One region of the Streptomyces sp. NPDC054975 genome, then DNA from elsewhere that is predicted to be linked to it. Evidence: predicted binding sites of a transcription regulator. Region 1 holds the regulator's gene; the other holds the start of a gene.
What was found. Region 1 encodes HspR, which represses chaperone genes until heat shock. Its sites were predicted from a motif close to TTGAGNNNNNNNNNCTCAA; they were not measured.
Positions count from the first base shown of each region.

Region 2: a site for HspR is predicted at 2,576-2,594, ahead of lon (endopeptidase La). Genes of this name have one in related genera too.

Region 1 is NZ_JBSGWV010000028.1:10,550-20,285, forward strand. It holds gene ACWF79_RS22995 ((Fe-S)-binding protein) at 1-1,343, opposite strand, end outside; gene ACWF79_RS23000 (sugar transferase) at 1,487-2,005, opposite strand; gene dnaK (molecular chaperone DnaK) at 2,281-4,134, shown strand; gene grpE (nucleotide exchange factor GrpE) at 4,134-4,778, shown strand; gene dnaJ (molecular chaperone DnaJ) at 4,809-5,996, shown strand; gene ACWF79_RS23020 (heat shock protein transcriptional repressor HspR) at 6,001-6,456, shown strand; gene ACWF79_RS23025 (hypothetical protein) at 6,539-7,012, opposite strand; gene ACWF79_RS23030 (helix-turn-helix transcriptional regulator) at 7,015-7,995, opposite strand; gene ACWF79_RS23035 ((2Fe-2S)-binding protein) at 8,345-8,662, shown strand; gene ACWF79_RS23040 (pyridoxamine 5'-phosphate oxidase family protein) at 8,790-9,203, opposite strand; gene clpB (ATP-dependent chaperone ClpB) at 9,324-9,736, shown strand, end outside.
Region 2 is NZ_JBSGWV010000024.1:45,222-54,957, reverse strand. It holds gene lon (endopeptidase La) at 151-2,553, opposite strand; gene ACWF79_RS21550 (GNAT family N-acetyltransferase) at 2,685-3,323, shown strand; gene ACWF79_RS21545 (hypothetical protein) at 3,412-3,978, shown strand; gene ACWF79_RS21540 (spermidine synthase) at 4,162-4,827, shown strand; gene ACWF79_RS21535 (response regulator transcription factor) at 4,887-5,624, shown strand; gene ACWF79_RS21530 (HAMP domain-containing sensor histidine kinase) at 5,621-6,718, shown strand; gene ACWF79_RS21525 (multifunctional oxoglutarate decarboxylase/oxoglutarate dehydrogenase thiamine pyrophosphate-binding subunit/dihydrolipoyllysine-residue succinyltransferase subunit) at 6,999-9,736, shown strand, end outside.

The DNA.
Region 1 (9,736 bases):
GCCAGGCCCCAGGGGTTGCCCTTCTTCTCCAGGTTCTTCAGCATCGTGCCGGCCTCCGAGGGGAAGGCGGACTCGATCATCACCTGGTAGCGGCGCATGTCGACGATGTGGTCGATGTGCTCGATGTCGACCGGGCACTGCTCCACGCACGCACCGCAGGTGGTGCAGGACCACAGCACGTCCGGGTCGATGACGCCGTTCTCCTCGGCGGTGCCGATCAGCGGGCGCTCGGCCTCCGCGAGGGCGGCGGCGGGGACGCCCGCGAGCTGCTCCTCGGACGCCTTCTCCTCGCCCTCCATGTTCTTGCCGCCGCCGGCCAGCAGGTACGGGGCCTTGGCGTGCGCGTGGTCGCGCAGCGACATGATCAGGAGCTTGGGAGAGAGCGGCTTGCCCGTGTTCCAGGCGGGGCACTGCGACTGGCAGCGGCCGCACTCGGTGCAGGTGGAGAAGTCGAGGATGCCCTTCCAGGAGAACTGCTCGACCTGGGAGACACCGAAGACGGCGTCCTCGGCCGGGTCCTCCCAGTCGATCTCCTTGCCGGCCGTCGTCATCGGCTGGAGCGCGCCGAGCGCGGTGGAGCCGTCGGCGTTCCGCTTGAACCAGATGTTCGGGAAGCCGAGGAAGCGGTGCCAGGCCACACCCATGTTGGTGTTGAGCGAGACCGTGATCATCCAGGTGAAGGACGTGACGATCTTGAGCGCCGCGAAGAAGTACGTGAGGTGCTGGATCGTCGACAGGTCGAGGCCGTCGAGGAGCGCGATCAGCGGGTACGAGGCGAAGAAGCCGGGCTCCCAGCTCGTCACGTGGTGCTGGACGCCTTCGAGGGCGCGCAGCGTCATGATGCAGACGCCGACGATGAGGATGACGGCCTCGACGAAGTACGCCTGGCCGGTCTTGGAGCCCGCGAAGCGCGACTTGCGGCCCGCCCTGGTCGGCTTGGAGAGCTGCCGGATCACGATCAGGGTGAGGATGCCGAGGACGGTCATCAGTCCGAGGAACTCGGTGAAGATCTCGTACGGCAGCCAGTCACCGATGATCGGGATCAGCCAGTCGGCCTGGAAGAGCTGGCCGAAGGCGTTGACGATCGTCAGCAGCAGGGAGAAGAAGCCCACCGCCACGAACCAGTGCGCCACGCCGACGACGCCCCACCGGTTCATGCGCGTGTGGCCGAGGAACTCCTTGACCAGCGTGATGGTGCGCTGCTTGGGGTCGCCGGTGCGCGTGCCCGCGGGCACGGGCTGGCCGAGCTTCACGAAGCGGTAGATCTGCGCGGTGGCGCGGCCGAACAGCGCGACGGCCACCACCGTGATGGCGATCGACACGATGATCGCGGCGAGTTGCATGAGGGGCTCCTCGGGCGGGCCTGCGAGGCGGAGTGCCGGCACTGTCGAGTGTGGCACTACTAAGCGGTAACTTATTCAGTCCGTGCTGAGATTACCGCTTCACGGCTCCGCCCTGTAGCGGCGCCTGCGGTGATCTGTGTCGCTCAGGCAAGCCTTGCCGACCGGCTCCGCCCCGCCGTCGAACCGCTCGCCGCGCGTCGTCTGCGGACTGCTGGAAGCGTACGCGCCAGGATGGCCAGGTCCATTCCCAGCCAGTGATGGTCCACATAGTGGAGATCGAGCAGCTCACGCTCCTCCCAGGGCAGCTCCGAGCGCCCGCTGATCTGCCACAGTCCGGTCATCCCGGGGCGGACCGACAGCCGACGGCGGGCGTCGCCCACGCACTCGCGGTGGCCGGGGGTGAGCGGGCACGGCCCGACCAGGGACATCTGTCCCCGTACGACATGGGTGAGCAGCGGCAGCGCGGCCAGCGGGCTCTTCGTGCGGAAGGTGAGCATCTCGAAGGGGCGCCCGTGCCGGCCCGCGACCGTCCGTCGGCGCAGGACGCCGCCCGGTCCGGCCGGGGCGAGCGCCACGGAGAGCGCGACGGCGGCGAGCAGCGGGGAGAGGACGGCCAGGAGGGTCAGTCCGCCGAAGAGGTCGAGTGCGCGCTTGGCCGTCATGACGCTTCCCCACACCCTTTCGAGTGACATTCATGGGATATTCGGGGTGTATGCCTGCTACGCCCGCTTTGCCCGTCAGGGGCATCCCGGACTCTCTCATGAAGTACGGCTCCGAGCCCGGGAATGACGCGCCCTCCGCGGCCGCATCGGCGTCTCTTTGAGTGATCCTCAGGGCGAAGAGTTGAGCCGCCTCCACTCAGGTCTGTTGACGCGGTCGATGCCGTCGTGCATCCTTGAGTCAGTTCCACTCAAGTCGGTCAGCTGGAGGAATTGAAATGGCACGTGCGGTCGGCATCGACCTGGGCACGACTAACTCCGTCGTCAGCGTTCTGGAAGGCGGCGAGCCCACCGTCATCACCAACGCCGAGGGCGCCAGGACCACGCCGTCCGTCGTCGCCTTCGCGAAGAACGGTGAGGTGCTCGTCGGCGAGGTCGCCAAGCGCCAGGCGGTCACCAACGTCGACAGGACCATCCGGTCGGTCAAGCGCCACATGGGCACCGACTGGAAGATCGACATCGACGGCAAGTCCTTCAACCCGCAGCAGATGAGCGCCTTCATCCTGCAGAAGCTGAAGCGCGACGCCGAGGCGTACCTGGGCGAGAAGGTCGTCGACGCGGTCATCACCGTCCCCGCGTACTTCAACGACTCCGAGCGTCAGGCCACCAAGGAGGCCGGTGAGATCGCGGGCCTCAACGTCCTGCGCATCGTCAACGAGCCGACCGCGGCCGCCCTGGCCTACGGCCTGGACAAGGACGACCAGACGATCCTCGTCTTCGACCTCGGTGGCGGCACCTTCGACGTGTCGCTCCTGGAGATCGGCGACGGCGTCGTCGAGGTGAAGGCCACCAACGGTGACAACCACCTCGGTGGTGACGACTGGGACCAGCGTGTCGTCGACTACCTGGTGAAGCAGTTCGCCAACGGCCACGGCGTCGACCTGGCCAAGGACAAGATGGCTCTCCAGCGTCTCCGCGAGGCCGCGGAGAAGGCGAAGATCGAGCTGTCGTCCTCCACCGAGACGTCGATCAACCTGCCGTACATCACCGCCTCCGCCGAGGGTCCGCTGCACCTGGAGGAGAAGCTCACCCGGGCTCAGTTCCAGCAGCTGACGGCCGACCTTCTGGAGCGCTGCAAGACGCCGTTCCACAACGTCATCAAGGACGCGGGCATCCAGCTCTCCGAGATCGACCACGTCGTTCTCGTCGGTGGCTCCACCCGTATGCCGGCCGTCGCCGAGCTCGTCAAGGAGCTGACCGGTGGCCAGGAGGCCAACAAGGGCGTGAACCCGGACGAGGTCGTCGCCATCGGCGCCGCCCTGCAGGCCGGTGTCCTCAAGGGTGAGGTCAAGGACGTCCTGCTCCTCGACGTGACCCCGCTGTCGCTTGGTATCGAGACCAAGGGCGGCATCATGACCAAGCTCATCGAGCGCAACACCACGATCCCGACCAAGCGGTCCGAGATCTTCACGACGGCCGAGGACAACCAGCCGTCGGTGCAGATCCAGGTCTACCAGGGTGAGCGCGAGATCGCGGCGTACAACAAGAAGCTCGGCATGTTCGAGCTGACCGGTCTGCCGCCGGCCCCGCGTGGCGTCCCGCAGATCGAGGTCGCCTTCGACATCGACGCCAACGGCATCATGCACGTGACCGCGAAGGACCTGGGCACGGGCAAGGAGCAGAAGATGACCGTCACCGGCGGCTCCTCGCTGCCGAAGGACGAGGTCGACCGGATGCGCCAGGAGGCCGAGCAGTACGCGGACGAGGACCACCGTCGCCGCGAGGCCGCCGAGTCCCGCAACCAGGGCGAGCAGCTCGTCTACCAGACGGAGAAGTTCCTCAAGGACAACGAGGACAAGGTCCCCGGTGAGGTCAAGACCGAGGTCGAGACCGCCGTCGCCGAGCTGAAGGAGAAGCTCAAGGGCGAGGACACCGCGGAGATCCGTACGGCCACCGAGAAGGTCGCGGCCGTATCCCAGAAGCTCGGCCAGGCCATGTACGCCGACGCCCAGGCCGCGCAGGCCGCCGGCGGCGAGGCCCCGCAGGGTGACGCCAAGGCCGACGACGACGTCGTGGACGCCGAGATCGTCGACGACGAGAAGCCCGGTGACGCGAAGGGCGGCGCTGCCTGATGACGGAGGAGACCCCGGGCTTCGAGGAGAAGCCTGACGTCCCCTCCGGCGCCGACGACGCCGCCGAAGCCGCCGAGACCCCCTCCACGGAGGAGGGCTCGGCGGCCCCGGCCGGGGACGACGCACAGACCGTCGGTCTGACGGCGCAGCTGGACCAGCTCCGCAGTGCGCTCGGTGAGCGCACCGCGGACCTCCAGCGGCTCCAGGCCGAGTACCAGAACTACCGCCGACGGGTGGAGCGTGACCGGGTCACCGTCAAGGAGATCGCGGTCGCGGGCCTCCTGACGGAGCTGCTGCCCGTGCTCGACGACGTCGGCCGGGCCCGTGACCACGGCGAGCTCGTGGGCGGCTTCAAGTCGGTCGCCGAATCGCTGGAGACCGTCGTCGCCAAGATGGGTCTGCAGCAGTTCGGCAAGGAGGGCGAGCCCTTCGACCCGACGATCCACGAGGCCCTGATGCACAGTTACGCACCGGACGTCACCGAGACGACCTGCGTGGCGATCCTGCAGCCGGGGTACCGGATCGGCGAGCGGACCATCCGGCCCGCGCGCGTGGCGGTGGCCGAGCCCCAGCCCGGGGCGACGCCGGCCGCGAAGGAAGAGAAGTCGGCAGACGAGGAGAGCGGTGGCCCTGAGGAGGGCTGACGCGAAGATCGTCCGGGAGGAGGGACGTCGATGAGCACGAAGGACTTCGTCGAGAAGGACTACTACAAGGTTCTCGGCGTCCCCAAGGACGCCACCGACGCCGAGATCAAGAAGGCGTACCGGAAGCTCGCCCGCGAGAACCACCCGGACGCCAACAAGGGCGACACCAGCGCCGAGGCGCGCTTCAAGGAGATCTCCGAGGCGAACGACATCCTCGGTGACCCCAAGAAGCGCAAGGAGTACGACGACGCCCGCGCGCTCTTCGGCAACGGCGGCTTCCGCGCCGGTCCCGGGCAGGGCGGCTCGTTCAACTTCGACCTGGGCGACCTCTTCGGCGGCGCCCAGGGCCCCGGCGGCCCGGGCGGGGCGGGCGGCTTCGGCGGCGGTCTCGGCGACGTCTTCGGCGGCCTGTTCAACCGGGGCGCGGGCGGCGGCGCGGGGACGCGCACGCAGCCGCGCCGCGGCCAGGACATCGAGTCCGAGGTGACGCTCAGCTTCACCGAGGCCGTGGACGGCGCCACGGTGCCGCTGCGGATGTCCTCCCAGGCGCCCTGCAAGGCCTGTTCGGGCACCGGTGACAAGAACGGCACGCCTCGCGTGTGCCCGACCTGTGTCGGCACCGGCCAGGTCTCGCGCGGCAGCGGCGGCGGTTTCTCCCTGACCGACCCGTGCGTGGACTGCAAGGGCCGCGGCCTGATCGCCGAGACCCCTTGCGAGGTCTGCAAGGGCAGCGGACGGGCCAAGTCCTCCCGCACCATGCAGGTCCGCATTCCGGCCGGGGTCTCCGACGGGCAGCGGATCCGGCTGCGCGGCAAGGGCGCTCCGGGCGAGCGCGGCGGTCAGAACGGCGACCTGTACGTGGTCGTCCACGTCGACGCCCACCCGGTCTTCGGCCGCAAGGACGACAACCTGACCGTCACCGTGCCCGTCACGTTCGGCGAGGCGGCGCTCGGCGGCGAGATCAAGGTGCCGACATTGGGCGGCCCGCCGGTGACGCTGAAGCTGCCGGCCGGCACGCCCAACGGCCGGACGATGCGCGCCCGCGGGAAGGGCGCGGTCCGCAAGGACGGGACGCGCGGCGATCTGCTGGTGACGGTGGAGGTCGCGGTGCCCAAGGAGCTCGACGACAAGGCCCGCGAGGCCCTTGAGACCTACCGTCAGGCGACGGCGGGCGAGGACCCCAGGGCAGAGTTGTTCCAGGCCGCGAAGGGAGCTTGACCCGATGGACCCTCGACCGGGACGCAGCCGTAATCCGTACGAACTGACCGACGAGACGCCGGTGTACGTCATCTCGGTGGCGGCCCAGCTCTCGGGGCTGCACCCGCAGACCCTGCGTCAGTACGACCGCCTGGGCCTGGTCTCCCCGGACCGTACGGCCGGGCGCGGCCGGCGCTATTCGGCCCGTGACATCGAACTGCTCCGCACGGTGCAGGCGTTGTCGCAGGACGAGGGCATCAACCTGGCGGGCATCAAGCGCATCATCGAGCTGGAGAACCAGGTCGCCGCGCTCCAGCAGCGCGTCGCCGAGCTGTCGGCGGCGGTGGAGGGCGCGGCGTCCGCGATGCGCCAGCGCGAGGCCCAGGTCCACGCCTCGTACCGCCGTGACCTGGTCCCGTACCAGGACGTCCAGCAGGCGAGCGCGCTGGTGGTCTGGCGCCCGAAGCGGACCGGCGAGTAGCCGGAGCTGTTCCCCGTACGACGAAGGCCCTCTCCGCGGCACGCGGAGGGGGCTTCTTCGTGCCGTGGTGTCCGACGCGGGCCTACGGGATGAGTTCGCCGACGATGTTCGTCGCCGTGTCCCACCAGGGGGCCGCGCCCGTGCCGAAGGCGGCGGCGAGGGTGGTGCCGACGGCCCGGTCCAGAGGGGTGGGTTCGCAGTCCTCGGCCCAGTCGGCGTCGACGGTGCCGTCTCCGGTCGACTGGAAGGTCCCCAGGGGGCGTCCGTCGCGGAGCAGCCGGCTCTCGGCGTACGAGCAGGGGACGAGCCGGTAGCGCGTGCCGGAGACCGTGGCCTCGACGCGGTACGAGCGCCGCAGGAGCCGCCCCCGGCTCGGCCGGATGCGCGCGGGCGCGCCGTCGACGGTGAGGGTGAGACGGTCGGCGGCGCGGGTGCCGATGGGGATCAGCGGGTCGGGGGCGTCGCCGGGGGCGCGCACCAGCTCCACGGTGGGCAGCCCGTGGCCGCGGACCCGCAGGGTTCCGGCGGGGCCGTCGAGGTCGATCTGTATGTACAAGGTCAGTGGTCCTGCTCCAGAAGCCCGGACTGGGCGATGAGATAGCCGAGTTGCGCGCGGCTTCCGCTGCCGAGCGCGGAGGCGAGCTTGGCGATGTGGGCCCGGCAGGTCCGCACGTTCATGCCGAGCCGCCGGGCGATGGCCTCGTCGACATGGCCCTCGACGAGGAGTTTGGCGATCGAGCGCTGGATGCCGCTGATGCCGTCCAGCGGCGGCTGGTAGGTGACCGGGTTCTCCAGCGGGGTCGCCTGGAGCCAGAACTGCTCGAAGACGCCGACGAGATACTCGACCAGGCCGGTGTGGCGCAGCTCCAGTGCGACCTGGCGGTCGCGGCTCGCGGGTACGAAGGCGACCTTGCGGTCCACGATGATGAGGCGGTCGATGATCTCCTCGAGCGTGCGGACCTCGACCTCGGGGCCGATGCGCTCCAAATAGGCCAGGGTGATCGGCTGGTGCCGTGCCGTGTGCTGGTAGAGCGTGCGCATCCGGATGCCCCGGCCCAGGAGCGGCCGGACCCGGCGGAGGGCTTCGCCGAAGGTGGTGGCGCTGCGGCCGCTGCCGGGCTGCACGGTCAGCAGTTCCGAGGAGCACTCGGCCACGACGCGGTCGAGGGAGGTGTTGATCCTCGTGAGGCCCTCCAGGACGGTGATCGCGTGCGTGGTGGAGGGGTCCTGGGCGCTGACGTTCATGAATGGCTCGAACGCGTCGGAGAGTTCGATGCTGAGCCGTCTACGCTCCTGGATCTCCTTCTCGATCGGGAGCAGGAGCCGGGCCAGGGCGGCCGAGGGGGGAACCGGCCGGAGCCACTGCACGTCGTCGGGGTCGGGCCGCAGGAGGTCGAGGTCCATCAGACAGGGCGTGGAAGCGATGTCCGACCGGGCGATTCGTCCCGTGCGCAGGGCCTCTTTATAGACCCGTGTGCCCGCTTCGCACAGCTCGGCGTGCGTATGAGGATGCCCCGTTTTATCCGGTTCTATTCGCATATGTACACCCCCAGGCTTTTCCGATACAGGAACATGATGCATTGAGCCAGTGGTGGAAACGTGAGGAGTGAGCCATCGTCGTGCCTGCGGGGGAGCAGGAGATACACACCAAGTGAGGTTGCTCGGTCATGGCCAAGAAGCTCATACGCACCGTAGTTGGTGTCGCGTTCATAGCTGCTGCCGCGGTCGGCGCGGTGGCGGCCAGTGGGGACCCGGGCTGGGGAGCTGCTCCGCAGCAGGTCGTCGCCAAGGCGAGTGACCCGGGCTGGGGCGTCATCAAGGCGAGTGACCCGGGCTGGGGCGTTGCGCCTGCGGCCGTCTCCGATCCTGGTTGGGGGTCCGTGGGGGCATGACGGTTCCCGAAGATCCTCGATTCCGGCGTGAGATGGCGGCTGCCTACCGCTCCGGGTGGCATTTCATCGACCTCGTCACAGCCGTGCCGCACGGTGGCGATTCGTTGATGGTCACCCTCTTCGGTGAGCCCATCATCATCAGGCGCGGGGACGATGAGGATATTCGCGCCTACCGATGTCTCCGGAAGCCACGTGGCGCTCCACAGCCCGTCCGCTGTGCCATCCGGTACGGCATGATTTTCGTCAATCTCGACCAGCGTGACCACCAGCTCGTCGAGCCCGAGACCATCACCGCCACCCCCCGCAGTGCCTGAGCGGTTCCCCCGTCGTTGTAGATCGCTCAGGTACTTCCCCCACACAGCGGCGCCATCGCGGACCTGAAACGCGATGGCGCCGCTGTGCTGTGTCCGTAAACCCGACACGGGGTCCACCGCGCCGGCCTCAGGCCCGCCCCATCGCCCGGGTCAGCGCGATCTCGATGACCACCCGGTCCGGGTTCGGCGCGGGCACCCGGCCGTAGCGCGCCGCGTAGCGGTCCACCGCGTCCGCGACGACCTCCGGCTCCGTACGGATGTGGGCCACGCCCTCCAGCGTCGCCCAGCGGCCCTTGTCCACCTGGCAGACCGCCACGCGCGCGCCCTCGGGGCCCGCCGCCAGGACGTTGGCGACCTTGTGGCTGTGCTTGTTGGTGATGACCCGCGCGATGCCGTTCTCGCCGCCTTCCGGGTCGTACGTCACGCCCACCGCCACCACGTGTGGCGTACCGTCCGCTCGGGGGGTGGTCAGGGTGCACATGTGGTACTCGCGCCAGAAGCTGAGGTACGAGTCGTCCGGGTTCCTCGGGTCGGTCGCCATGCCCGGAACCTACCCCTGGCAGAGCCCTGCGCGACACCTTGAGCGGAATAGGCTCAACTTTGTGTACGCTGGATGAGTCATGGAACGTGTACAGCGGACGCCGAGGAGGAGACAGCGCACGTGGACGCCGAACTGACCAACAGGAGCCGGGACGCGATCAACGCGGCCACCAGCCGCGCCGTGTCCGAGGGGCACGCCGACCTGACCCCCGCCCATCTGCTGCTCGCCCTCCTCGAAGGGCAGGACAACGAGAACATCGTGGACCTGCTCGCCGCCGTCGAGGCCGACCTGGCGGCTGTACGGTCCGGAGCGGAGCGGCTGCTGGCCGCCCTGCCCAGCGTGACCGGATCCACGGTCGCGCCGCCGCAGCCCAACCGTGAGCTGCTCGCTGTCATCGCCGACGCCGCGAAGCAGGCCAAGGAGCTCGGGGACGACTACCTGTCCACCGAGCACCTGCTCATCGGGATCGCGACGAAGGGCGGACAGGCCGGCGAGGTACTGGCCCAGCAGGGGGCAGGTGCGAAGAGGCTGCT
Region 2 (9,736 bases), on a different contig from region 1:
TCGCGTTCCGGAGCGGTGAGGGGGCAGCCCCGGTCCCCCCGTTCGGCCCCCAACTCATGATCAGCATAAGGATGTACGACGAGGAGTGGGGCGCCCCCGTGAAGGGGCCGCCCCACTCCTCGTACCCAAGTACCGCCGTGGCGCCGCTTCTTACGCCGCCGCGCTCACCGCCACCTGCGCCGGGGCCAGGGCGATCTCCAGGACCTGGCGCACGTCCGTCACCGGGTGGACCTCCAGCTTCTGAAGGATCTCGGCCGGGACGTCGTCCAGGTCGGCCTCGTTCCGCTTCGGGATCACGACGGTCGTGATGCCCGCCCGGTGCGCCGCGAGCAGCTTCTGCTTCAGGCCGCCGATCGGCAGGACCCGCCCGGTGAGCGAGACCTCACCGGTCATCGCCACGTCCGTCCGGACCAGCCGGCCGGAGAGCAGCGAGGCGAGGGCCGTCGTCATCGTGATGCCCGCGCTCGGGCCGTCCTTCGGCACCGCGCCCGCCGGGAAGTGGATGTGCACGCCCCGGTCCTTCAGACCGGTCACCGGCAGCTCCAGCTCCGCGCCGTGCGACCGCAGGAAGGAGAGCGCGATCTGCGCGGACTCCTTCATCACGTCGCCCAGCTGACCCGTCAGGGTCAGCCCCGCCGCGCCCGTCTCCGGGTCGGCGAGCGACGCCTCCACGAAGAGGACGTCACCGCCCGCTCCCGTGACGGCGAGACCGGTCGCCACGCCCGGTACGGACGTACGGCGCTCGGCCGGGTCCTGCGCGGACTCCGGGATGTGGTGCGGCCGCCCGATCAGCCCGCGCAGATCGTCGACGCCGACCGTGAACGGCAGCTCACGGTCGCCCAGTTCGTGCTGTGCCGCGACCTTCCGCAGCAGCCGCGCGATGGACCGCTCCAGGTTCCGTACGCCCGCCTCTCGGGTGTACTCGCCCGCCAGCTTCCGCAGCGACCCGTCCTCGAGAACCACCTCGCCGGGCTCCAGGCCCGCGCGCTCCAGCTGCCGGGGCAGCAGGTGGTCACGGGCGATGACGACCTTCTCGTCCTCCGTGTACCCGTCGAGCCGGACCAGCTCCATCCGGTCGAGCAGCGCCTCCGGGATGGCCTCCAGGACGTTCGCCGTCGCGAGGAACACGACGTCGGAGAGGTCGAGTTCGACCTCCAGGTAGTGGTCGCGGAAGGTGTGGTTCTGCGCCGGGTCCAGGACCTCCAGGAGCGCGGCCGCCGGGTCGCCCCGGAAGTCCGAGCCGACCTTGTCGATCTCGTCGAGGAGCACCACCGGGTTCATCGACCCGGCCTCCTTGATCGCCCGTACGATCCGGCCCGGCAGCGCGCCGACGTACGTACGCCGGTGGCCGCGGATCTCCGCCTCGTCCCGTACGCCGCCGAGCGCGACCCGGACGAACTTGCGCCCCATGGCGTGCGCGACGGACTCGCCCAGCGACGTCTTGCCGACACCGGGCGGGCCGACCAGGGCCAGGACCGCGCCTCCGCGCCGGCCGCCGACCACGCCGAGACCGCGCTCGGCGCGCCGCTTGCGCACCGCCAGGTACTCGGTGATCCGTTCCTTCACGTCCTCCAGGCCCGCGTGCTCGGCGTCGAGGACGGACTTGGCGCCCTGGATGTCGTACTGGTCCTCGGTGCGTTCGTTCCACGGCAGTTCGAGGACGGTGTCGAGCCAGGTGCGGATCCAGGATCCCTCCGGGGACTGGTCGCTGGACCGCTCCAGCTTCTCGACCTCCTTGAGGGCGGCCTCCCGCACCTTCTCCGGCAGGTCGGCGGCCTCCACGCGCGCCCGGTAGTCGTCGGACTCGTCGCCTTCCGCCTCGCCGTTGAGGTCGCGCAGCTCCTTGCGTACGGCGTCCAGCTGGCGCCGCAGCAGGAACTCGCGCTGCTGCTTGTCGACGCCCTCCTGGACGTCCTTCGCGATGGACTCGGCCACGTCCTGCTCGGCCAGGTGCTCGCGCAGCTGGGCGGTGGCGAGCTTGAGGCGGGCGACCGGGTCGGCGGTCTCCAGGAGTTCGACCTTCTGCTCGACGGTGAGGAAGGGCGAGTAGCCGGAGTTGTCGGCGAGCGCGGCGACGCCGTCGATCTGCTGGACGCGGTCCACCACCTGCCAGGCGCCGCGCTTCTTCAGCCAGCTGGTGGCCAGCGCCTTGTACTCCTTGACCAGCTCGGTCACCGAGCCGGGCAGCGGGTCGGGCACGGTCTCCTCGACGACGCTGCCCTCGACCCACAGGGCGGCGCCGGGTCCGGTCGTGCCCGCGCCGATCTTGACGCGGCCGAGGCCGCGGATCAGGGCGCCGGGGTCGCCGTCGGACAGCCGGCCCACCTGTTCGACGGTGCCGAGGACACCGGTCCCGGCGTACGTGCCGTCGACGCGGGGCACGAGCAGCACCTTGGGCTTGCCCGTACCCGAGCGGGCCGCGGCCTGGGCGGCCTCGACCGCTGCGCGTACGTCGTTGTCGGACAGGTCGAGCGGCACCACCATTCCGGGCAGCACGACCTCGTCGTCGAGCGGCAGCACGGGCAGAGTGAGCGGTGAGGACGTCGCAGCCATGATCTCCCCTTCGGCAGTCAAGTTGAGCTATGTGGACTCAATGCACATGAGCCTCCGGATGTTCCCCGAGGGCCGTTCGCTCTGAGCGATCACTCTGGCGCGGGGCGTCGCGCAGGACCTGTAATACCTCCATGGATATTGCGTCTATTACCTCCGCGTGGGTGGCGGGCTGGACGGTCTCGCGCGGAACGTCGCCCGCCGTGGTCGAGCCCTGGGGCTGGCGGATCGACGTCGGCCTGCCCACGCACGTCTTCCGGCACGTCCTGCCGGCGCCGGACGCGGTGTCCGTCGGAAAGCTCTGCGAGGCCATCGACGTACCGGGCGCGTGGCTGAAGATCATGGCGGGGCCGGAGGAGGCGGCGGAGTGGATCACCCCGGGGTGGACCGTTCCGGACGACCCCGGCTACATGATGAGCAAGGCCTTGGACCCGGGGGCGCGCCCGCCGGCGCCGGAGGGGTACGCGCGGACGACGGAGACCCGGGACGGGGTGATCCGGGTCCGGATCGTGGCCCCGGACGGCACCCTCGCCGCGCGCGGGCAGATCGCCCCGACGGGGGTGACGGCGGTCGCCGACCAGATCGAGACCGATCCCGGCCACCGCCGCCGCGGCCTCGGCGCGAACGTGATGCGCACCCTGGAGGCGGCCGCCGCCCAGGCGGGCGCGACCACGGGCATCCTCTCGGCCACCCGTGACGGCCTGGCCCTCTACGACAGCCTGGACTGGCGCTACGAGTGCCCCCTGACGGGGATCGTCCGGGACGCCCCGTAGCCCGGGCGCACCGGGTGGCCGCACGGCCCCGCATCGACGCCCCGCACGGCCCTGGTCAACCGGATCGGGTGAGGGCATGCTCGGGGCCATGGTGCGCAGAAGAACGGCATGGGCGGCGTCGGCGGTACTGGTCCCGTTGCTGGCGGTGGCCGGGTGCGGCGACCAGGACACCTCGTCGGCGCCGGTGGTGACCCAGGAGGGGACCGCGAAGCCGGCCCCGACCGGCACGGTACCCACCGCCGGGACCGTCCCGGCGCCACCGGTCCCCACAGGGGCCGACGGGACGGTGAAGAACGACCACGAGCCCGGCCCCCGCGAGGTCCTCGTCGAGGTGAACGTCAACGGCGGCCTGGCCGGCGTCCGCAACCAGCTGATCGTCCACCACGACGGCAGCTACACCACCCGCTCCGGCACGCAACCGCCGCGCACCGGCCGGATGACCCCCTCCGAAGTGGCCGAACTGCGCGCGGCGTTGGAGGACCCGGCCTACGCGAAGGTGCCCACACGCCCGACGGGCCGACCGGTGCCCGACGGCTTCCAGTACGTCCTCACCCACCGGTACCGCGTCGTGGTCGCCGGCGAGGGCGAACGCCCGCCGGCCCTCCAGCGCGTCTTCGAGGCCCTGCCCAACGGCGGCCCGCCGACGGCCCCCTGACCGAAGCGATCGGATCCCATGTCCATGATCTTGGATCCATGATCCTGGACATTGGATCCAAGATCCGATCTGCCCTGGGATCTGTCGGATCCCAGCATCGGATCCGGCATCCCGTTTGTCCCGGCCCTCCCCGCCCCGCGAGGATGGCCGCGACAGCCGTCTGCCGAGACCGGGAGTGTGAACATGTCCAGCCCCGTCATCCTCGACCGCCGCGACAGCCCGTACGGAGAAGTCGTACTGCGGCGGCGCGACGAGCATTTCGAGATCATCGCCAACGGTACGTTCCTGATGGACACCTCCGACGGACGTTCGGAGCGGCGGCTGATCGACGCGGCGATGGACGCCCTCGGCGGGCGCACGGGTGCCTCCGTCCTCATCGGCGGCCTCGGCGTCGGCTTCTCCCTCGCGCACGCCGCAGCGGACCCCCGCTGGTCCCGCATCGCCGTGGTCGAGCGCGAGCAGGCGATCATCGACTGGCACCGCGAAGGACCGCTCGCCGCGATCTCCGGGACGGCTCTGGCCGATCCGCGCAACGTGATTCTGCACACGGACCTGGTGACGTACGTCCACGACTCCCCCGACACGTACGACGCACTGTGCCTGGACATCGACAACGGACCCGACTGGACGGTCACCGACGGCAACCAAAGCCTGTACTCCGCCGAGGGGTTGGCGGCCTGCGCCAGGCGTCTGCATCCGGGCGGAGTTCTCGCCGTCTGGTCGGCCCAGCCGTCCGCCGTTTTCGAAGAGTCCTTGCGGAATGCCGGATTCAGCGGGGTACGGACCGAAGAGATCCCCGTTGCCCGGGGCGTCCCTGACGTGGTGCACCTCGGCATCAGGCCTGCGTAGCCGGGATGCTGTCCGTGCCTCTAGGCTGCTGGCCGACACCAGCGATGCGAGGCGGGGCAATGGAGCAGACACACACCACTCACCACGGTGCGGCGGCCACTCCGGGTGCGCAGCGGCGGGTGCTGGTCGTCGAGGACGACACGACGATCGTGGATGCGATCTCCGCCCGGCTCCGGGCGGAAGGATTCCTCGTCCAGACGGCGACGGACGGTCCGGCGGCGGTCGACGCCGCCGAGGCCTGGCAGCCGGACCTGATGGTGCTCGACGTGATGCTGCCCGGTTTCGACGGCCTGGAGGTCTGCCGCCGCGTCCAGGCGCAGCGCCCGGTGCCGGTCCTGATGCTGACCGCGCGGGACGACGAGACGGACATGCTGGTCGGACTCGGCGTCGGCGCCGACGACTACATGACCAAGCCGTTCTCCATGCGTGAGCTGGCCGCCCGGGTGCACGTCCTGCTGCGCCGGGTGGAGCGCGCCGCGCTCGCGGCCGTCACCCCGCGGAGCGGGATCCTGCGCCTCGGCGAGCTGGAGATCGACCACGCGCAGCGCCGGGTCCGCGTCCGCAACGACGACGTGCACCTGACGCCGACCGAGTTCGACCTGCTGGTCTGCCTGGCGAACACCCCGCGCGCGGTCCTCTCCCGCGAGCAGCTGCTCGCGGAGGTCTGGGACTGGGCGGACGCCTCCGGCACGCGGACGGTCGACAGCCACATCAAGGCGCTGCGCCGGAAGATCGGGGCCGAGCGGATCCGCACGGTCCACGGAGTCGGCTACGCACTGGAGACGCCGGCGTCATGAGCCGCCGGGGGCAGCGCCCCGAGTCCCGGAGGAGGCGCCGGATCGTGATCTCGATCAAGACCAAGCTGGGCACGCTGGTCGTCGGGGCGGTCCTGCTGACCTCGGGGCTCGCGCTCGTGGCGATCCGGACCTCCACGGAGTTCCGGTACATCACGATCTTCGCGATGATCGCGACCCTGCTGATCACGCAGTTCGTGGCGCAGTCGCTGACGGCGCCGCTGGACGAGATGAACACGGTGGCGGGGTCGATCTCGCGCGGGGACTTCAGCCGGCGGGTGCGCGGCGCGGACCGCCGTGACGAGCTGGGCGACCTGGCCTCGACGATCAACCGCATGGCGGACGACCTGGAGTCCGTCGACCGGCACCGCAAGGAACTGGTCGCGAACGTCTCGCACGAGCTGCGCACCCCCATCGCCGCCCTCCGGGCCGTCCTGGAGAACGTCGTGGACGGGGTCTCGCAGGCCGATCCGGAGACGATGCGTACGGCCCTGAAGCAGACCGAGCGGCTCGGCAGACTGGTGGAGACGCTCCTCGACCTGTCACGGCTCGACAACGGTGTCGTCACGCTCAAGGCACGACGCTTCGAGGTCTGGCCGTATCTCTCCGGGGTGCTGCGCGAGGCCAATCTCGCCGCGTCCCAGCGCGGTCTGTCCTCCACGTCCGGCCTGCACAACCGTACGGACGTCCATCTGCACCTGGACGTCTCGCCGCCCGAGCTGACCGCCCACGCGGACGCGGAGCGGCTGCACCAGGTGATGGCGAACCTGATCGACAACGCGGTGAAGCACTCGCCGCCGCACGGCCGGGTGACCGTGCGGGCCCGGCGCGGGGCGTGGCCGGACTCGCTGGCCCTGGAGGTCGAGGACGAGGGCCCGGGCATCCCGGAGGCGCTGCGGCACACGGTCTTCGAGCGGTTCAACCGGGGCCAGGTGCCGGCGCAGTCCGGCAAGGGCAGCGACGGCGGTACGGGCCTGGGGCTCGCGATCGCCCGCTGGGCGGTGGATCTGCACGGCGGCGAGATCGGAGTGGCCGAATCGTCACGTGGCTGCCGAATCCAGGTCACTCTTCCGGGCAGCCTTCCGGCACGGGATTGACGTAGGGTCGAACCGGAAGCACATGTTCTGCGTGTACATGGACAGGACACGATCAGGACGTGGTCAGGGATGCGTACCTCAGGGGCCGCAACCCGGGTCTCTCGTACCCGCGAGAGGGCAGAACCACGCTTGTTTCCCGCCATTCCCTGCCCTGAAACGCCGCGTCAAGTGTGACTTGCGCGACGTTGGTAGTGCCCGGCCTGCACCTGTCGGTCAGGGAGGCGTAGCCTTTATTTCCGCTGTCCATCACCTTGTGAAGCGGAAGAGGGCGGTTACCGCCGTGTCGTCTCAGTCCCCCAGTTCCCCGAGTACCTCCACCGGCCAAGACGGGCAGGGTCAGAACCCTGCGACCGCCTTCGGCGCCAATGAGTGGCTCGTCGACGAGATCTACCAGCAGTACCTCCAGGACCCGAATTCGGTCGACCGTGCCTGGTGGGACTTCTTCGCCGACTACAAGCCCGGCGCCACGGAGACCCCGGCCGCCGCGCCGCAGGTGAGCCCCGCACAGGCCGCACCTGCCGCGCCCGCCGCTCCGGCGCCCGCCAAGGCCGTCCCGGCCCCGGCCGCCGCCGCCCCGGCCCAGGCCGCTCCGGCGAAGCCCGCCGCCCAGGCCGCTCCGGCCCAGGCCGCCCCGGCTCAGGCGAAGCCCGCCGCCGCCCCGGCCGCCGCGAAGCCCGCCGCCGCGAAGCCCGCCCCCGCCGCCCCGGCGGCCGAGGCGCCCGCCGGCCCCGAGCTGCTCACGCTGCGCGGCCCCGCCGCCGCCGTCGCGAAGAACATGAACGCCTCGCTGGAGGTGCCGACGGCCACGTCCGTCCGCGCCGTCCCGGTGAAGCTGCTCTTCGACAACCGGATCGTGATCAACAACCACCTGAAGCGCGCCCGGGGCGGGAAGATCTCCTTCACGCACCTCATCGGGTACGCGATGGTGCAGGCGATCAAGGCCATGCCGTCGATGAACTACTCCTTCGCGGAGAAGGACGGCAAGCCGACGCTGGTCAAGCCGGAGCACGTGAACTTCGGCCTGGCGATCGACCTGGTGAAGCCGAACGGTGACCGCCAGCTCGTCGTCGCCGGCATCAAGAAGGCCGAGACGCTGAACTTCTTCGAGTTCTGGCAGGCCTACGAGGACATCGTCAAGCGCGCCCGCGTCGGCAAGCTGACGATGGAGGACTTCTCCGGCGTCACGGTCTCCCTGACCAACCCCGGCGGCCTCGGCACCGTCCACTCCGTGCCGCGTCTGATGCCCGGACAGTCCGTGATCATGGGCGTCGGCTCGATGGACTACCCGGCCGAGTTCCAGGGCACCTCCCAGGACACCCTGAACAAGCTGGGCATCTCCAAGGTCATGACGCTGACCTCGACGTACGACCACCGCGTCATCCAGGGCGCCGCCTCCGGCGAGTTCCTGCGCGTCGTCGCGAACTACCTCCTCGGCGAGGAGGGCTTCTACGACGACATCTTCAAGGCCCTGCGCATCCCCTACGAGCCGGTCCGCTGGCTCAAGGACATCGACGCCTCGCACGACGACGACGTCACCAAGGCCGCGCGCGTCTTCGAGCTGATCCACTCCTACCGGGTCCGCGGCCACGTCATGGCCGACACCGACCCGCTGGAGTACCGCCAGCGCAAGCACCCCGACCTGGACATCACCGAGCACGGCCTCACCCTGTGGGACCTGGAGCGGGAGTTCGCGGTCGGCGGCTTCGCCGGCAAGTCGATGATGAAGCTCCGCGACATCCTCGGCGTGCTGCGGGACTCGTACTGCCGCACCACCGGCGTCGAGTTCATGCACATCCAGGACCCCAAGCAGCGCAAGTGGATCCAGGACCGCGTCGAGCGCTCGCACTCCAAGCCGGAGCGCGAGGAGCAGCTGCGGATCCTGCGCCGCCTGAACGCGGCGGAGGCCTTCGAGACCTTCCTGCAGACCAAGTACGTCGGTCAGAAGCGGTTCTCCCTGGAGGGCGGCGAGTCCGTCATCCCGCTGCTCGACGCGGTCATCGACTCCGCCGCCGAGTCCCGTCTGGACGAGGTCGTCATCGGCATGGCCCACCGCGGCCGCCTGAACGTCCTCGCCAACATCGTGGGCAAGTCGTACGCGCAGATCTTCCGCGAGTTCGAGGGCAACCTCGACCCGAAGTCGATGCACGGCTCCGGCGACGTGAAGTACCACCTGGGCGCCGAGGGCACCTTCACGGGCCTGGACGGCGAGCAGATCAAGGTCTCGCTCACCGCCAACCCCTCGCACCTGGAGGCGGTCGACCCGGTCCTCGAGGGTGTCGTCCGCGCCAAGCAGGACGTCATCAACAAGGGCGGCACGGACTTCACCGTCCTGCCCGTCGCCCTCCACGGCGACGCGGCCTTCGCGGGCCAGGGTGTCGTCGCCGAGACCCTGAACATGTCGCAGCTGCGCGGCTACCGCACCGGCGGCACGGTCCACATCGTCATCAACAACCAGGTCGGCTTCACGGCGGCTCCCGAGTCGTCCCGCTCCTCCATGTACGCCACCGACGTGGCCCGCATGATCGAGGCGCCGATCTTCCACGTGAACGGCGACGACCCGGAGGCCGTGGTCCGCGTCGCGCGGCTCGCCTTCGAGTTCCGCCAGACGTTCAACAAGGACGTCGTGATCGACCTCATCTGCTACCGCCGCCGCGGTCACAACGAGGGCGACAACCCGCAGTTCACCAACCCGCAGATGTACAACCTGATCGACAAGAAGCGTTCGGTGCGCAAGCTGTACACCGAGTCGCTGATCGGTCGCGGCGACATCACCCTCGAAGAGGCGGAGCAGGCGCTCCAGGACTTCCAGGGCCAGCTGGAGAAGGTCTTCGCGGAGGTCCGCGAGGCCACCTCCGCCCCGGCCCCGGCGCACGTCCCGGACCCCCAGCCGGAGTTCCCGGTGCACGTCACCACGGCGGTCTCCCAGGAGATCGTCAAGCGGATCGCCGAGTCGCAGGTCAACATCCCGGAGCGGATCACGGTCCACCCGCGTCTGATGCCGCAGATGCAGCGCCGCGC